One region of the Streptomyces desertarenae genome, then DNA from elsewhere that is predicted to be linked to it. Evidence: riboswitches for the same ligand, from Rfam matches in the RefSeq annotation. Region 1 holds a riboswitch; the other holds the start of a gene.
The links. Region 1 has a riboswitch for glycine ahead of gcvP (aminomethyl-transferring glycine dehydrogenase). Riboswitches for the same ligand answer to the same signal wherever they lie in the genome.
Positions count from the first base shown of each region.

Region 2: another riboswitch for glycine. It lies ahead of gcvT (glycine cleavage system aminomethyltransferase GcvT); the one in region 1 lies ahead of gcvP (aminomethyl-transferring glycine dehydrogenase).

Region 1 covers NZ_JBHUFU010000008.1:286,411-295,469, reverse strand. Annotated here, with positions in the region: gene ACFSJS_RS15985 (DUF881 domain-containing protein) at 1-841, shown strand, start outside; gene ACFSJS_RS15980 (small basic family protein) at 838-1,170, shown strand; gene ACFSJS_RS15975 (DUF881 domain-containing protein) at 1,178-2,071, shown strand; gene ACFSJS_RS15970 (FHA domain-containing protein) at 2,197-3,006, shown strand; gene ftsR (transcriptional regulator FtsR) at 3,030-3,797, shown strand; gene ACFSJS_RS15960 (bifunctional nuclease family protein) at 3,884-4,357, shown strand; gene ACFSJS_RS15955 (MerR family transcriptional regulator) at 4,542-5,141, shown strand; gene ACFSJS_RS15950 (DNA polymerase IV) at 5,228-6,724, shown strand; gene ACFSJS_RS15945 (PRC-barrel domain-containing protein) at 6,640-7,017, opposite strand; glycine riboswitch at 7,178-7,273, shown strand; glycine riboswitch at 7,275-7,391, shown strand; gene gcvP (aminomethyl-transferring glycine dehydrogenase) at 7,454-9,059, shown strand, end outside.
Region 2 covers NZ_JBHUFU010000005.1:296,570-305,628, forward strand. Annotated here, with positions in the region: gene ddaH (dimethylargininase) at 1-37, shown strand, start outside; gene ACFSJS_RS11210 (L-serine ammonia-lyase) at 332-1,735, opposite strand; gene ACFSJS_RS11215 (serine hydroxymethyltransferase) at 1,879-3,147, opposite strand; gene gcvH (glycine cleavage system protein GcvH) at 3,263-3,640, opposite strand; gene gcvT (glycine cleavage system aminomethyltransferase GcvT) at 3,753-4,871, opposite strand; glycine riboswitch at 4,965-5,080, opposite strand; glycine riboswitch at 5,081-5,191, opposite strand; gene ACFSJS_RS11230 (AAA family ATPase) at 5,454-6,098, shown strand; gene ACFSJS_RS11235 (enhanced serine sensitivity protein SseB) at 6,148-6,924, shown strand; gene ACFSJS_RS11240 (enhanced serine sensitivity protein SseB C-terminal domain-containing protein) at 7,098-7,889, shown strand; gene ACFSJS_RS11245 (ABC transporter substrate-binding protein) at 8,123-9,059, shown strand, end outside.

The sequences.
Region 1 (9,059 bases):
CATGTCGCTGCTGACCAACGTGATGGAGCACAGCCTCGACGACGGCTATGCGGAAGCGGCGGCCCGCCGGGGCGCCGAGGGCCGCTCCGGGATGCCCCGCACGCTGCGGGCGAAGCTCGTCCTGGCGGCCGGACTGGTCCTCGTGGCACTGGTGGTGACGCTGGGGGCGGCCCAGGCTCGCTTCGAGGCGCCCACGGAGGCCCGGGAGCGGCAGGAGCTGGTCGACCGGATCCAGGACGGCAGCCGGGACGCCGACGACCTGCAAAGGAGTGTGGACGGGCTCCGCGAGGAGGTCGGGACCATGCAGCGCGAGGCGCTCCAGGAGCACGGCGGCGACAGCGGCGAGGTGGTCGCCCTGCTGGCCGGCGCGGTGCCGGTCGAGGGCCCGGGGATCGAGCTGGTCGTCGACGACGCCGAGGACTCCGGCCCGGGGGAGGGGAGCGGTCCGCGCCGGAGCACCGGTTTCGCCGACACCGGCCGGGTCAGGGACCGGGATCTGCAGCGTGTGGTCAACGGGCTGTGGGAGTCGGGGGCCGAGGCGATCTCGGTCAACGGCCAGCGGTTGACGGCCCTGTCCGCGATCCGTGCGGCGGGGGACGCCATACTCGTCGACAACAAGCCGCTGGTGCCGCCGTACACCCTGCTGGCCGTCGGGGACGGGGAGCGGCTGAGCTCCCGGTTCCGGAGCAGCGGCGACGGCCGGTACCTGGAGGTGCTGCGGGAGAACTACGACATCCGCACCAGCATCTCGGTGGAGGACCGGGTGCAGCTGCCCGCCGCGCCCAGCCTGACCGTCCGCACAGCCGAGCCCGTGAAGACAGGAGAGGGCAGCACATCGTGATCGCCGTTTTGGGCCTCATCGTGGGAGTCGTGGCCGGGCTCGTGGTCCGTCCCGTGGTGCCGACGGTCGTCGAGCCCTATCTGCCGATCGCCGTCGTGGCCGCGCTGGACGCGGTGTTCGGCGGACTGCGCGCGATGCTGGACGGCATCTTCGACGACAAGGTGTTCGTGGTGTCGTTCCTGTCCAACGTCGTGGTGGCGGCCCTGATCGTCTTCCTCGGCGACAAGCTGGGCGTCGGCGCGCAGCTGTCGACGGGCGTCGTGGTGGTGCTGGGCATCCGCATCTTCTCCAATGCCGCCGCCATCCGGCGGCACGTGTTCCGGGCGTGATCGGGCGATGAACGAGGACAGGACGGTGCCGGGCGAGGGCCCGGAGGAGCATCGGAACGAGACCGCGGGGGCCGCGGCGGAGGGCTCCGGGGAAACCGCTCCGGAGACCGGCCCGGCCGGCGCCGGCGGGACGGCCCGGAACGGCGGGGGCGCCGCTCCGGAGGCCGGACGGCCGTCGCCGCCGACCGGGCGGGAGCGGCTGGTGCGGGGGCTGTGGCCGCCGCGGATGAACCGCAACCAACTGACCGTGGCGCTGCTGCTGTTCGTCCTCGGGCTGGGGCTCGCCATCCAGGTCCGCTCCACCAGCGAGAGCGATCCGCTGCGCGGCGCGCGGCAGGAGGACCTCGTGCGGATCCTCGACGAGCTCGACAGCCGCACCGAGCGCCTGGACGACGAGAAGCGGCGGCTGGAGGACCTGAAGTCCGAGCTGGAGAACAGCTCCGACCAGGCCGAGGAGGCCCGCCGCCAGACCAGGGAACGAGCGCGCCAGCTCGGTGTGCTGGCGGGGACGGTCGCCGCGGAGGGCCCGGGGATCCGCATGGTGGTGGACGACACCGCGGGCACGGTGGAGGCCCACATGCTCCTGGACGCCATCCAGGAGCTGCGTGCCGCGGGTGCCGAGGCGATCGAGGTCAACGGCGTGCGGGTGGTGACGAACACGTACTTCACCGACAGCGACGGCGGCGTCAGGGTCGACGGCCGGAAGGTGGCCCCGCCGTACCGGTTCGAGGTCATCGGCAAGCCCCAGGACCTCGAACCGGCGCTCAACATCCCGGGCGGCGTCGTCCAGAGCATGGAGAAAGAGCAGGCCACCGTGACGATAACCCGATCAGAGAAGATCGTTGTGGATGCCTTGCGATCCGCGGAGCGACCTGACTACGCTCAGTCGCCGTCGCAGTGAGTCGGTATGAGGAAGAAACCGGGGGGTCGGCGGGCTTGCCGACCGGTGGATGAGGGAAACTGTCCGGAGGCCAGGGACGTTGTGAGAACGTCCGGTCCGGCCACTGTGAGCATCGAGGGTCTGTCCTGCCCCACGGGCGGGTCTGTTTCGTGCGAGGGGAATCGCCCGTGAGTTTTTTTGGGAAGTTGTTCGGCAAGCGTCAGGACGCCGGCGACGGTGCCAAGCATCGTGCGCCGCGCGGCGGTGGTGCCGCCGAGGACGCGGGGCGTCCGCTCTTCCGTGACGAGGTCTCTTCCGGCGGCAATTCGGGTGGCCACGGCCCTGTCTCTGTTGACCAGGGGGCGCCCGGCCGCATAGGTTCCGAGGCACCATCGGCCTCGGGTACGGGTGGAGGAACTGACTTGCCGGTCTGTGCGAGGTGCGGGAACCGCGCTGCTGAGGCGAGCCGGTTCTGCTCCAACTGCGGCGCGCCGCTGCGCGGCGGAGCCCCCGCCCCGGAGCGCTCCTCCGAGACGACCTCCACCATCTCGATCTCCGGCCTGGAGGCCTACGACGCGGAGATGACGGGGCAGACGGCGATTCCGGCGCTGTCCCCGGAGGCCCAGGCGGCCGTGGACGCGCTGCCGATGGGCTCGGCGCTGCTGGTGGTGCGCAGGGGGCCGAACTCCGGAAGCCGCTTCCTGCTGGACAGCGAGCTGACGACGGCCGGGCGCCACCCCCAGAGCGACATCTTCCTCGACGACGTGACCGTCTCCCGGCGCCACGTGGAGTTCCACCGGGGCCCGGACGGACGGTTCACCGTCTCCGACGTCGGCAGCCTCAACGGCACGTACGTCAACCGCGAGCGGATCGACTCGGTCGCGCTCAACAACGGTGACGAGGTGCAGATCGGCAAGTACCGGCTGGTGTTCTTCGCGAGCCAGCGAACCGTATGAACTGACCGCCCCGGGGGCGTCGCATGCTGCAATCCCGGTCCGGTGGTGCCCGCAGGGGCACCACCGCCGCCGAATCCGGTCCGATGAGCATCGGTACGGTGCTCAACCTGCTGCGGGACGAGTTCCCCGAGGTGACGATCTCCAAGATCCGGTTCCTGGAGTCCGAGGGCCTCGTGGAACCGCAGCGGACCCCGTCGGGATACCGGAAGTTCAGGCCGAAGGACGTGGAGCGGCTCAGCCGGATCCTGCGCCTCCAACGCGACCACTACCTGCCCCTGAAGGTCATCCGGGAGCAGCTCGACGCGCTCGACCGGGGCGAGGAGATCAGGCTGCCCGGTCCCGCGCGGCCCTCCGACGCCCTCGACCCGTTCGACGCGGACGGCGGGGAGCCCTCCGGGGCCGGCGGAGCCGGCCTCCCCCGCACCGCGCGGGTGGGGCGGGACGAGCTGCTGGCCGCCGCCGAGGCGGACGAGGAGCAGCTCCAGGAGTGGGAGGCGTACGGCCTCGTCGGCCCGGACGAGGACGGCGGCTACGACGCCGACGCGGTCACCGTCGCCCGGATCGTCGCCGATCTGGGCCGGTACGGTCTGGAGCCCCGCCACCTGCGGGTGGTGAAGGCGTCGGCCGAGCGCGAGGCAGGGCTGGTCGAGCAGGTCGTCGCCCCGTTGCGGCGGCACCGGAATCCGCAGACCAGGGCGCATGCCGAGGCCACCGCCAGGGAGCTGGCGACGCTGGCCGTACGGCTCCACGCGACGCTGGTGCAGTCGGCCTTGAGGGCCCGGCTCCGCTGACGTCCGGCCGGAATCCGGGCAGGACTCCACCGGGTCGGAGGGCGTTCGACTACCCAAAGGGGGCGGGCACGTCCTAGGGTTGCTGTGTGAACGAGCTCGACGTTGTGGGTGTCCGGGTCGAAATGCCCTCCAACCAGCCGATCGTTCTCCTGCGAGAGGTGGGGGGCGACCGTTACCTTCCCATCTGGATCGGTCCGGGGGAGGCGACCGCGATCGCCTTCGCCCAGCAGGGCATGACGCCTGCCCGCCCGCTGACCCATGACCTGTTCAAGGACGTCCTGGACGCGGTCGGCCAGGAGCTCACCGCCGTACGGATCACGGATCTGAGAGAGGGTGTGTTCTACGCCGAGCTGGTCTTCGCCAGCGGTGTGGAGGTCAGCGCGCGGCCGTCCGACGCCATAGCGCTGGCCCTGCGCACCGGAACGCCCATCTACGGCAGTGACGGCGTGTTGGACGACGCGGGGATCGCGATCCCGGACGAGCAGGAGGACGAGGTGGAGAAGTTCCGCGAGTTCCTCGACCAGATCTCACCGGAGGACTTCGGGACCAGCAACCAGTGAGTGCTTCCGCTGCCGGGCCATTCGGGCACCCATTCCCCGGAGTGGGACACGCGAAACCACTCTTTGGGTGATTATCACTCGGCGTGCCGAGTGTGGCGATCGTTGACGCACCCCGAGTGACTGCCTACCGTCGATTGGGCAGGTCCCGGGCGTATCCGCGGGACGCGAAGGACGGAGGGTCGGCGTGAGAAGCACCGGCGACAGCAGGGCGGCGGGCGATCCGTATCCGTTGCACGGGTCCTCCATACGGCCCACCGCCCAGCCCGCCGCCACGGTCCGGGGCGCTGCCTCCGAGCGGCTCGGATACCGCGGCCCCACGGCGTGCGCGGCCGCGGGAATCACCTATCGGCAACTGGACTACTGGGCCCGCACGGGACTGGTCGAGCCCAGCATCCGTCCGGCGTACGGCTCGGGCACCCAGCGGCTCTACAGCTTCCGCGACGTCGTCGTCCTCAAGATCGTCAAGCGGCTTCTGGACGCCGGGGTCTCCCTGCAGAACATCCGCACGGCCGTGGGGCACCTGCGCTCGCGGGAACTCGACGACCTCGCGCAGATGACGCTGATGAGCGACGGGGCGACGGTCTACGAGTGCACCTCGCCCGACGAGGTCGTCGATCTGCTCCAGGGCGGCCAGGGCGTCTTCGGGATCGCCGTCGGCGTGGTGCACCGGGACGTCGAGGCGGCCCTGTCCCAGCTCCACGCCGAGCGGATCGACACCGGGGAGACCCTGGTGGGGAGCAACCCCGCCGACGAACTGGCGCGGCGGCGCAACCGGGCCGGCTGAGACCGCGCGGCCGGTCCGGGCCCGTGCCGGCCGCCGGTGGGGCGGGGGCGTCGCGGTTGTCAGTGCCATGGGGCAGCATCACAGGGGTGAGAAGGGCACCGACGGTCCTGCACCTGGACATGGACGCGTTCTTCGCCGCCGTGGAGCAGGCGACCAAGCCCAGCCTGCGCGGGAAGCCGGTCGTCGTCGGCGGTCTGGGCCCGCGCGGGGTGGTCGCCACCGCCTCCTACGAGGCCCGGGTGTTCGGTGTCCACTCGGCGATGCCCACGGCTCAGGCGCGCCGGCTCTGCCCGAACGCCGCCTACCTCGCCCCCCGTTTCGGCCTCTACCGCCGGGTGAGCGAGGTCGTGATGGGGCTGCTGCGCGATCTGTCGCCCCTGGTGGAGCCGCTCAGCCTGGACGAGGCCTTCGTGGATCTGGAGGCCGGGCGCGCCGGCCCCGGGGCGGGCGGCGAGTGGTCGGAGCAGCGGGCCCGCGCGATCGGCGAGCGGCTGCGCCGGGAGATCCGGGCCGCCACCGGGCTGTGCGGTTCGGTGGGGCTGGCCGGATCGAAGATGCTCGCCAAGGTCGCCTCCGAGCGGGCCAAACCCGACGGGCTGGTGGTCATCCCGCCCGGCACCGAGCGCGCCCTGCTGGCGCCGATGCCCGTGCGCGTCCTGCCCGGCGTGGGCCCCGCCACCGGCCAGACGCTGCGCCGGGCCGGGATCGCCACGGTGGGGGAGGTCGCCGAAGCGGGGGAGGCGGAGCTGGTGCGCCTGCTGGGCCGCGCGCACGGCACGGCCCTGCACCTGATGGCCCGGGGCGTCGACGAGCGCCCGGTGGTCGCCGAACGCGACGCGAAGTCGGTCTCCGTCGAGGACACCTTCGACACCGACCTCACCGACCGCACGCGGATCCACGCGGAGGTCGCACGGCTGGCCGACCGCTGCGTCGAGCGGCTGCGGGCGGCGGGGCGGTCCGGGCGCACGGTGGTGGTCAAGGTGCGCAGCTACGACTTCTCCACCCTCACCCGCTCCGAGACGCTGCGCGGTCCGACGGACGACCCGGCGGTGGTCGGGGAGGCCGCCGCACGGCTCATCGAGGGCGTCGACACCACCGCGGGGGTGCGGCTGCTGGGCGTGGGCGTGAGCGGCCTGGCGGACTTCACCCAGGAGGACCTGTTCGCGCAGGCCGCCGCCCTCGCCCCGACCGGGGAGGGGGCGGCCGTCCCCGGCGCGGTCCGGCCACCGGGCCCGGCCCCCTCGTCGGAGGCGGACCCGGTGACCGGGGAGGCGGCGGTGCGCCGGCTGCCGCCCGGGCGGGACGTACGGCACGCGCGGTACGGGCCGGGCTGGGTGCAGGGCAGTGGCCTGGGTCGGGTCACGGTGCGCTTCGAGGGGCCCGGCACGCCGCCGGGCAGGGTGCGCACCTTCCCGGTGGACGACCCGGAGCTGGAGCTCTCCGAGCCGCTTGCGCCATGGGAGGGAACGGGGGACGGAGGGCGGGAGGGCCCGGGGGGTCAGCGCTCCGAGCCCGCGACCCGCCCGAAGGACATGTCCTCGTCGGGCACGGGCGCGCCGGCGCCCGGCACGTCCAGCCCGTAGTGGTGGTAGAGCCGGAGCTCCTGCTCGGGGGAGAGGTGCCGGCCCACGCCGAAGTCCGGCGCCTCCCTGACCAGGGCGCGCCCGTAGGGCACCCGGAGGACCCCTCCCACCACCTCGCTGGGCTCCAGCGGCACGAAGGCGTCGCGGCTGAAGAAGCCGGTGCGCACCGCCGCCCACTCCGGGACGCCGGTGGCATCGTCGAGGTACACCTCGTCCACGGTGCCTATCTTCCGGCCGTCGCGGTCGATCGCCCTGAGGCCTATCAGGTTCCGGGGGTCGATGTCGGTCTGCACGGCGGTCCCTCCAAACTCCTCGCGCAGGAGAACACCTGCTCGGAAACGGTTGCCACAAACAACCAAAGGGCACATCCGGCGCATCTGCCACTCGGAAAGGAGCGCGGAGGCGCGGTCGAGTCCGCCTCCGGGATGCGCTGGTAGTCTCTGAAGTGGCTGTTGACCCCGAGCGGGAGAGTCCTCCGGCAGCCGCCGGGGGCGCCGAAGGAGCAAATCCTCCCCGGAATCTCTCAGGCTCACGTACCGCGCGGGTGAGGTCACTCTGGAAAGCAGGGCGGGCCACGGGCGAGAGCCGCAGCCCCTCCTCACCGACGGTGAAAGCCGGTCCGCGGGCGCGGCCGGTGAAGCTCTCAGGTCGAGATGACAGAGGGGGAGGCCGTCGGGCACCCGCGCCGTGGTGCCCTCGCAGGTCGCGCAGACCAGGAGGCCCCCGCAGATGACAGCAGACCGCACCTCCCGCACCGCTTCCCTCGCCGAACTGGAGGGAGGCAGGCCCTTCGAAGAGCGCCACATCGGGCCCGACGCCGGCGAGCAGGCCAAGATGCTCGCCCAGGTCGGCTACGGGTCGCTCGACGAGCTGACCGCGGCCGCGGTGCCCGAGACGATCAGGAGCGCCGAGGCGCTGGGGCTGCCCGGCGCCCGCAGCGAGGCGGAGGTCCTCGACGAGCTGCGCTCCCTCGCCCGGCGCAACCGGGTCCTGCACTCCATGATCGGCCTGGGGTACTACGGCACCTTCACTCCGCCGGTCATCCTGCGCAACGTCCTGGAGAACCCGGCCTGGTACACGGCCTACACCCCCTACCAGCCGGAGATCTCCCAGGGACGCCTGGAGGCGCTGCTGAACTTCCAGACCGTGGTCTCCGACCTGACCGGGCTGCCCACCGCGGGCGCCTCGCTGCTGGACGAGGGCACCGCCGCGGCCGAGGCCATGGCCCTGTCCCGGCGCGCCGGCAGGGTCAAGGACGGCGTCTTCCTCGTCGACGCCGACTGCCTGCCCCAGACGATCGCCGTCATCGAGACCCGCGCCGAGCCCACCGGGGTCGAGGTCGTCGTCGCCGACCTGTCGGGCGGCATCCCCGACGACGCCGCCGAGCGCGGCGTCTTCGGAGTCCTCCTCCAGTACCCGGGCGCCTCGGGCGCCGTGCGGGACCTGCGGCCGGTGATCGAGCAGGCCCACGAGCTGGGCGCGGTCGTCACCGTCGCCGCCGACCTGCTGGCCCTCACCCTGCTGGCCTCCCCCGGCGAGCTGGGCGCCGACATCGCGGTGGGCTCCAGCCAGCGCTTCGGCGTTCCGATGGGCTTCGGAGGCCCGCACGCCGGCTTCATGGCGGTGCGCGAGAAGTTCGCGCGGAACCTGCCCGGCCGCCTGGTCGGCGTCTCGGTGGACGCCGACGGCGCCACGGCCTACCGCCTGGCCCTCCAGACGCGGGAGCAGCACATCCGCCGCGAGAAGGCCACCAGCAACATCTGCACCGCCCAGGTGCTGCTCGCCGTGATGGCCTCCATGTACGCCGTGTACCACGGCCCCGACGGACTCGCGGCCATCGCCCGCCGCACCCACCGCCACGCCGCCGTCCTGGCGCAGGGACTGCGCGACGGCGGGGTCGAGGTCGTGCACGACACCTTCTTCGACACCGTCACCGCGCGAGTGCCCGGACGGGCCGCCGAGATCGTCGCCGCCGCCCGGGAGGCCGGGATCAACCTGCGGCAGACCGATGCCGACCACGTCGGCATCGCCTGCGACGAGACCACCGGACGCGACCGGCTCGCCGCGGTGTGGGGGGCCTTCGGCGTCTCCGCCACGGCCGCGGACGTCGAGGCGCTGGACGCCGCCGCCGGGGAGGTCCTGCCCGCCGGGCTGCTGCGCACCGACGACTACCTGACCCACCCCGTCTTCCACCGGTACCGCTCCGAGACGTCGATGCTGCGCTACCTGCGCCGCCTCGCCGACCGGGACTACGCGCTGGACCGCGGCATGATCCCGCTGGGCTCGTGCACGATGAAGCTCAACGCGACCACCGAGATGGAGTCGATCACCTGGC
Region 2 (9,059 bases), on a different contig from region 1:
CAGCGTGAAGTGCTGCACCCTGGAACTGCGCTCCTGAGCCGACGCACGGTCACGGCGGGACGGGCAGCGCCCGGCCCGCCGTGCGCGCGGGGCCAAGAGGTGCGCCGACCAGGGCGCGGCCCGCACGGAGGGCGCCCGCGCCGGTCCCGCCGCGGGTTCGCCGACCGTCGCCGGCGCGGGGAGCCGACGTCCCGCAGACCGTGGAACGTGCCTTCGGCGTCGACGTGGCGGAGACCGGGCCGCCTGACGGGACCGGCCGTGCTGCCCGGCGGGCGGACGGGAAAGGCCCGACCGCTCCGAAAGGGCAGGAGCCGCAGGTCGGAACAGCCCCTCAGCACTCGATGACGTTGACCGCGAGCCCGCCGCGGGCGGTCTCCTTGTACTTGACCTTCATGTCCGCCCCCGTCTCCTTCATCGTCTTGATCGCCTTGTCCAGCGAGACGTGGTGGCGGCCGTCGCCGCGCAGGGCCATCCGCGCGGCGGTGACGGCCTTGACCGCGGCCATGCCGTTGCGCTCGATGCACGGGATCTGCACCAGGCCGCCGACGGGGTCGCACGTCAGGCCCAGGTTGTGCTCGATGCCGATCTCGGCGGCGTTCTCCACCTGCTCCGGGGAGCCGCCCAGGATCTCGGCCAGCCCGCCGGCCGCCATGGAGCAGGCCGAGCCGACCTCGCCCTGGCAGCCGACCTCCGCGCCGGAGATGGAGGCGTTCTCCTTGAACAGCAGCCCGATGGCGCCCGCGGTCAGCAGGAAGCGCACCACCGTGTCCTCGTCGGTACCGGGGACGAACTCCATCGCGTAGTGCAGCACGGCCGGGATGATGCCCGCCGCGCCGTTGGTGGGAGCGGTCACCACGCGGCCGCCCGCCGCGTTCTCCTCGTTGACCGCCATCGCGTAGAGCGTCAGCCACTCCATGGCGTGCGCCGCGGCGTCGCCCTCGGCGCGCAGCCGCCGGGCCGAGGCGGCCGCCCGGCGGCGGACCTTCAGCCCGCCGGGCAGGATGCCCTCCTTCGACAGGCCGCGCGCCACGCACGCGCGCATCACCTGCCAGATCTCCAGCAGGCCCGCGCGGATCTCCTCCTCGCTCCGCCACGCCAGCTCGTTCTCCAGCATCAGCGCCGAGACCGACAGGCCCGTCTCGCGGGTGGCGCGCAGCAGCTCGTCGCCGGTGCGGAACGGGTGCTTCAGCCGGGTGTCGTCGAGCTTGATGCGGTCCTCGCCGACCGCGTCCTCGTCCACCACGAAGCCGCCGCCGACCGAGTAGTACGTCTTCTCCAGCAGCACCGCGCCGGCCTCGTCGTACGCGACCAGCGTCATGCCGTTGGCGTGGTAGGGCAGCGAGCGCCGGCGGTGCAGCACCAGGTCGCGGTCGACGTCGAAGGGGATCTCCCGCCCCCCGCCGACGGCGGTGCCGTCGCCGCCGTCGTCGGCCGTCAGCAGGCCCAGCCGGCCCGAGCGCCGCACGCGCTCCACCTCGGCCTCCGCCGCCTCGACGTCCACCGTGCGCGGCGCGTGGCCCGCCAGGCCCAGCAGCACCGCCTTCGGCGTGCCGTGGCCGTGCCCGGTGGCGCCCAGGGAGCCGTACAGCTCGGCCCGCAGCGAGGCGGTGCGGTCCAGCACGCCCTCCCTCCGCAGCCGCAGCGCGAACATCCGGGCCGCCCGCATCGGGCCCACCGTGTGGGAGCTGGAGGGGCCGATGCCGATGGAGAAGAGGTCGAAGACGGAGATGGCCACGGTGGCGGACTCCCTTGTCTGCTCGTGGTTCGCGGCCCGCCGGGTGGACGGGCCCTCGGGTCCCGCGGGTGCGCGGGACGTGCGGGGTGCCGGGTGCGCCGCCCGGTGGGGCGGCGCACCCGGGGTGCCGTAGCCCGCGGCCCCTACAGGCCCGGGTACAGCGGGTGCTTCTCGGCCAGGGCCGACACGCGGGCGGCCAGTCCCTTGGCCGCGGTCTCGTCGAAGGAGGGCTTCAGCGCCTCGGCGACGACGTCCGCGACCTCGCGGAAGTCGTCGGCGGTGAAGCCGCGCGTGGCCAGCGCCGGGGTGCCGATGCGCAGCCCGGAGGTGACCATCGGCGGGCGCGGGTCGTTCGGGACGGCGTTGCGGTTGACCGTGATGCCGACCGTGTGGAGCCGGTCCTCGGCCTGCCGCCCGTCCAGCTCGCTGTCGCGCAGGTCGACCAGGACGAGGTGGACGTCGGTGCCGCCCGACAGCACGGACACGCCCGCCTCGGCCGCGTCGGGCCGGGTCAGCCGCTCGGCGAGGAGCCGGGCACCCTCCAGGGTACGGCGCTGGCGGTCCGCGAACTCCTCCGTCGCCGCGATCTTGAAGGCGACGGCCTTCGCCGCGATGACGTGCTCCAGGGGGCCGCCCTGCTGGCCGGGGAAGACCGCGGAGTTGATCTTCTTGGCGTACTCCTGCTTCGACAGGATCACGCCGCCGCGCGGGCCGCCCAGCGTCTTGTGGGTCGTGGTGGTGACCACGTCCGCGTACGGCACCGGGTTCGGGTGGAGCCCGGCGGCCACCAGGCCGGCGAAGTGCGCCATGTCCACCATCAGCAGCGCGCCCACCTCGTCGGCGATGCGGCGGAAGGCGGCGAAGTCCAGCTGCCGCGGGTAGGCCGACCAGCCGGCGATGATCAGCTTCGGGCGGCGCTCCTTCGCCAGCCGCTCGACCTCCTCCATGTCGACCAGGCCGGTGGCGGCGTCGACGTGGTAGGCGACCACGTCGTAGAGCTTGCCGGAGAAGTTGATCCGCATGCCGTGGGTCAGGTGGCCGCCGTGGGCCAGGTCCAGGCCGAGGATGGTGTCGCCCGGGTCGAGCAGGGCGAACATCGCCGCGGCGTTGGCCTGGGCGCCCGAGTGCGGCTGGACGTTGGCGGCCTCGGCCCCGAAGAGGGCCTTCACCCGCTCGCGGGCGATGTCCTCGATGACGTCGACGTGCTCGCAGCCGCCGTAGTAGCGGCGGCCGGGGTAGCCCTCGGCGTACTTGTTGGTGAGGACCGAGCCCTGGGCCTGGAGGGCGGCGACCGGGGCGAAGTTCTCCGACGCGATCATCTCCAGCGTGGACTGCTGGCGGCGCAGCTCGGCGTCGACGGCCGCGGCGACGTCGGGATCGACCTCGTGCAGGGAGGAGTTCAGAAGCGACATCCTGATCTTTCCGATCGTGGCGTGCGGGAGGCGGGCGGAACGGGCGGGCGGCCCGGGGCACCGGCGCTCGGGCCGGTGCCGGCCGGGGGACCGGCAAAGGTGCCGGCCGGGAGGGTCACTCGCCGGTGAAGGCGGCGTACTCGTCGGCGGAGAGCAGGTCCGAGGGCTCCTCCGTCACCCGCACCCGGAACAGCCAGCCGCCCTCGAAGGGGGCGGAGTTCACCAGCGCCGGGTCGTCCACCACGTCCTGGTTGACCTCGGTGATCTCGCCGGACACGGGCGCGTACAGGTCGCTGACCGACTTGGTCGACTCCAGCTCGCCGCAGGGTTCGCCCGCGGTCACCGTGTCGCCGACCTCGGGGAGCTGGACGAAGACGACGTCACCGAGGGCGTTCGCGGCGTGCTCGGTGATGCCGACCGTCGCCACACCGTCCTCGGCGGCCGACAGCCACTCGTGCTCCTTGCTGTAGCGCAGCTGCTGGGGGTTGCTCATGGCGTGATTCTCCTGGTGGGAAGGGGGGTGAGGAAAACGGGTCTTGCCAGGTGGGACGGGGCGGGACCGCCGTTCGGGCGGCGCGGCGCCGGTTGCCGGGGCCGCTGCGGGGTCAGCGCTCGCGCCGGTAGAACGGCAGCGCGACGACCTCGTACGGCTCGTGCGTACCGCGGATGTCCACGGCCACACCCTCCGTGCCGGGGGCGGCGTGGGCGGCGTCCACGTACGCCATCGCGATCGGCTTCCCCAGGGTGGGGGAGGGGGCGCCGGAGGTGACCTCGCCGATCACCGAGCCGTCCGCGCCGACCACCGCGTACCCCGCGCGCGGCACCCGGCGGCCGGCGGCGACCAGGCCGACCAGCGTGCGCGGCGGGTTCTCCCGCGTCCTGCGGGCGGCCTCCTCCAGGGCGGCGCGGCCGGTGAAGTCGCCGGGCTTGTCGAACTTCACCACGCGGCCGAGCCCCGCGTCGAAGGGGGTGGTCGCCCGGGTCAGCTCGTGCCCGTACAGCGGCATGCCCGCCTCCAGCCGGAGGGTGTCGCGGCAGGACAGCCCGCACGGCACCAGGCCCTCGGCCGCGCCGGCCTCGGTCAGCGCCGACCACAGCGCCTCGGCGTCGCCGGGGGAGACGAACAGCTCGAAGCCGTCCTCGCCGGTGTAGCCGGTGCGGGCGATCAGCGCCCGCACGCCCGCGACCGTGCCGGGCAGTCCGGCGTAGTACTTCAGCCCGTCCAGGTCGGCGTCGGTGAGCTTCGCCAGGACGGCGGGCGAGGCGGGGCCCTGGACGGCCAGCAGCGCGTACGCCTCGCGGTCGTCGCGCACGGCCGCGTCGAAGCCGTCGCGGCGCTCGGCGAGGGCGTCCAGCACCACCTGCGCGTTGGCGGCGTTGGCGACGACCAGGTACTCCTCGGCGCCCAGCCGGTAGACGATCAGGTCGTCCAGGATGCCGCCGGACTCCTCGCAGATCATGGTGTAGCGGGCCCGGCCCACCGGGACGGCGGACAGGTGGCCGACCAGGGCGTGGTCCAGCAGTTCGCCGGCCTGCGGCCCGGTGACGGTGATCTCGCCCATGTGGCTCAGGTCGAACAGGCCGGCGCGGGTGCGCACGGCGTTGTGCTCGTCGCGCTCGCTGCCGTAGCGCAGCGGCATCTCCCAGCCCGCGAAGTCCGTCATGGTCGCGCCGAGGGCGCGGTGGACGGCGTCGAGGGCGGTGCGTCGGGGGGAATCGCTCATGGTCGTGGCTCCCAGGCGAGGTGGCCGGGCCGCGGACGGGCCCGGCGGGACCGATGGACACGATGGACGGACGGGGGACGGTGGAGGACCAGGCCCTCCCCATCTGTCATCGGAACCTGAGAGGTTCGCCACAAGTCCGCACGGGCGGACCACGGCTTGCACCTTGGGTGGGACGCCTCCCGCGGGAGACGTCCGCTTTTCAGATGTGCCTCGCCCGCGCGGTATCGGGGCCTGAGAGATTCAAGGGAGGACTTGCTCCTTCGGCGCCCCGGAAACCCGCTGTGACCAGCGGTTCCCGGGAACTCTCCCGCGCGGGCTCAAGCGGCCGGTATGCAGTTCGCGCGCTCATCATCGCATGCCCGGCCCCGGGGCGGGCCGGGCGGGCGCGGAGCCGTGCGGAGGCGGCCGGACGCACCGCGCGGCGTGCCCCGCTGGGGTGCGCCCGCGAGCGGGGGGAAGGCGGAATGTGTCGGGACGCGCCCGGAATGGGTAGTCACCTTGTCCGCCGCCGTCCCGCTTGACACGCTCTGGGTACGGCCGCGGACACGTGGCGGACAGCGGGGAGGCCTACCAGTGAGCAGCCTGGAGAGCGCCTGTGCGGCGCAGGGCGGGGCCGGGGCGGTGCCGCGGCGCGCGCCGGCGCCGGCACTGGCGGGCGGGCGCGACCTGCGCGGGACGACGGGGGTGCGGGTCCTGCGCTTCCCCGCCGGGGACCGGGTGGTCGTCTCCGGCCTTCCGGGCAGCGGCAAGTCCACCCTGATCCGGCGCGTGGTGGCCGCCCACGAGACGGTGGTGCGGATCGACTCCCAGGACATGCGGGAGCGCTGGGAGGCGGGGCTGCCGGCCGGGCTGCCGTACGCCCTCTACCGCCCCCTCGTCCGCGCGGCCCACTACCTCGCCCTGGGCCGGGCGCTGGCCTCGGGGGCGAGCGTGGTGGTCCACGACTGCGGCTCCCAGAGCTGGGTGCGCCGCTGGCTGGCACTGGACGCGCGGCGCCGCGGCCGGGCGCTGCACATGGTGCTGCTGGACGTGCCTCCCCCGGTGGCGCTGGCCGGGCAGGCGGAGCGGGGCCGGGGGGTGTCGGCGTACGCCTTCGCCCGGCACCGCAGGGCGGTGCGGCGCCTGGTGGCGGAGTCGGAGGCGGGACGGCCGCCCGCGGGCTGCGCCTCGGTGGTGCTGCTGGACCGGGCGGCGGCCGGTGCGCTGCGCGGGGTCGTCTTCGACTGACGGCCCCCGGGCGCGCCGGACGGCCCCCGGCTGCCGATAGGGTTTTCGCATGACCATCCCGCAGCAGTACGGGCCGGGGGACGACGGCTGGCCCGGCAACGAGCTGGAGGAGGCCCTCGCCGCGTCCGTCGGCGTCCCCGGCGCGGGCGCCCGGCTGCTGGAGGTGCTCGGACGCAGCAGCCTGTGGGTGCCGCTGCCCGAGGGCGGCACGCCGGCCAGCCCCCACCTCGACCTGCCCACGGTCCAGCTCGACGGGGCGCCGTACGTGCCCGTCTTCAGCTCCCGGGAGCAGTTCCTGCGGGGCGCCGGCTCGCACCTGTCCTTCGCCGTCGCCCCCGCCCGCGAGTTCGCCCGCGGTCTGCCGCCGCAGGTGGGCATCGTGGTCAACCCCGAGGGCACGGTCGGCCTCCCGCTGCCCCCGCCGGCCGTGGCCGAGCTGTGCCGCGAGGGCGGCCCGGAAGGCGTGCCGGGGATGGCGAGCGGCGCCCGGGTGCGGCTCTTCGAGCCCGACTGGCAGGAGGAGCCGGTGGACTTCCTCGCCGCCGCGGCCGGGGAGCTCGCGGTGCTGCCGCAGGTCCGCAGCGCCCGCCGCGGCCTGGCCAGCATCGAGGGCGGCCCGCCCGCGCTGTTCGTCGGAGTGGAGCTGGACCTGCTCGACCCGCAGGCCCGCACGGCGGCGCACGACGCGCTGGGGCGCGCGCTGGGCCGGGAGCCGGTGCGCTGGCCCGTGCAACTGGTGCTGCTGGACGCGGCGCAGGACCCGGTCGTGGACTGGATGCGCCAGTGCGTCAGGCCCTTCTACGCACGCGCGGAGCAGCCGTACTGAGGCGCCCGGCCGGCCGCCCGCCCGCCGCGGGCTGAGTACCCGCGCCCAGGCGCGGATGAGTACTCCCGGCCCTGTCGGGTGCGGACCGTAAGCTGGTTGGATGTCGGGACGGGACGCGCGCGCGGCCCGGTGCGGGACGTACGGAGCACGCAAGGACGAGAAGGGGCGGCCACGTGAGCGCGGGTGGAAGCGTCGATCAGCTGCTGCACCAGGTGGCGCCCGGGCGGTACGACGCCTACGAGGCGCTGCTGCACGCCCTCGCCCGGGGCCGGGTGTGGATGCTGCTCTGGCACGGCCAGGCCGGCTCGCCCGACGCCCAGTACGGGAACATGGAGGTCGCCGGGCACGGCTACGCCCCCTGCGTGACGTCGGAGCGCGAGCTGGCCGCCTCCGGCTGGACGCGCGCGCACGAGGTGGTGGGCGGACGCGACGTCGCCGCCGCCCTCTTCCCCGACCGCTGGGGTCTGTGGCTCAACCCGCACGCGCCCGGCGGTGGCGTCGGCGTGCCCTGGCTGGACCTGCGCCGGATCGCCGGCGGGCTGGACCGGCTGCCCGCCGGGCCGCTGCGCATCGGCGAGCCGACCGTCGAGGTCCCCCACTTCTACGCCCAGCTCGTCCAGAACGCCCACCGCACCTCCGCCGTGCGCACCCTGCGCCGGGCCTGGGTGCAGCCCGCGCTGGGGGCGCCGTACCTGGTGATCGGCCTCGACCTGTACGACGGCAGTCCGCAGTCGGTGGAGTCGGTGCGCTCGATGATGCAGCGGTCGGTGGCCGCGGTGCCCGACGGACTGGCCGTCTCCACGGTGTCGATGGCGGACGACTACGACCCGGTCGCCATGTGGCTGAGGGCCAACTCCCGCCCCTTCTTCGACCGCGACGCCCACCAGGGGGCCGCACCGGCCGCCCCGGCGGCCGCCCCCGGCACCGGCACCGGGTACGGCTACGGCTACCCGCGCCCCTACTGAGCCGGGCGGTGGCGGACCGCCGGACCGCGGCGGTCCGAGGGGCCGGTGAGGGCCTGTGAAGGCCCGCTGGTTTCGCCCGTGTTGCACCTCTATGACCTGCGGTGTCGTCGTTCCGCGGTTCGGGTCTCAGGTCTATATCACCGACATGCGGACAGTTCACACCGCTGGTTGGGGGCAGTACTGTTCGGGCGACCAGCAGACCTTCCTACCGTCACCGACCCCTGAGGTGGAACATGCGAATAACCAGTTCCAGGGTCGTCCAGACGATCGCGGCCGCCCTCGCGGTTGGTGTGATCGCCACTGGATGTGCCAGCGAACGAGGCGAGAAGAGCGAGGGTGGGGACACCTTCGTCTTCGGCGCCGCCGGTGACCCCGGCTCCCTGGACCCGGCGCTGGCCAGTGACGGAGAGACGTTCCGGGTGACCCGCCAGGCCTTCGAGGCGCTGATCGAGCACGAGCCGGGCGGCACCAAGCTGGTCGGCGGGCTGGCCGAGTCCTGGGACAGCAACGACGACGGCACCGAGTGGACCTTCAACCTCCGCAAGGGCGTGACGTTCCACGACGGGGAGAAGCTGACCGCCGAGGCCGTCTGCAAGAACTACGACCACTGGTTCAACTGGACCGGGACGTACCAGAACAGCGCGGTCTCCTACTACTGGCAGACCATCTTCGGGGGCTTCGCCAAGAACGAGAGCGAGGACACCCCGAAGGCCAACTACAAGGGCTGCGAGGCCAAGGACGAGCTGACGGCCGTCATCAGCGTCCACGAGGCCTCCGCCAACCTCCCGGGCGGCTTCTCCCTCCAGGCGCTGGCCATCCACTCCCCGAAGGCCATCGACAAGTACGAGGCGCAGGAGGCCACCGGCGAGGAGGACGCCATCTCCTACCCCGAGTACAGCCAGAAGGCCGGCACCGTCGCGGGCACCGGCCCCTTCCGGATCGTCGAGTGGGACAAGGGCAACAAGGAAGTCACCCTCGAGCGCTTCGACGACTACTGGGGTGAGAAGGCCGGCGTCGAGAAGCTGGTCTTCCGCACCATCGCCGAGGAGTCCGCGCGCCGCCAGGCGCTCCAGGCCGGCAACATCCACGGCTACGACCTGGTCGCGCCGTCGGACGTGGCGACCCTGGAGAAGGAGGGCTTCCAGGTCCCGGTCCGCGGCGTGTTCAACC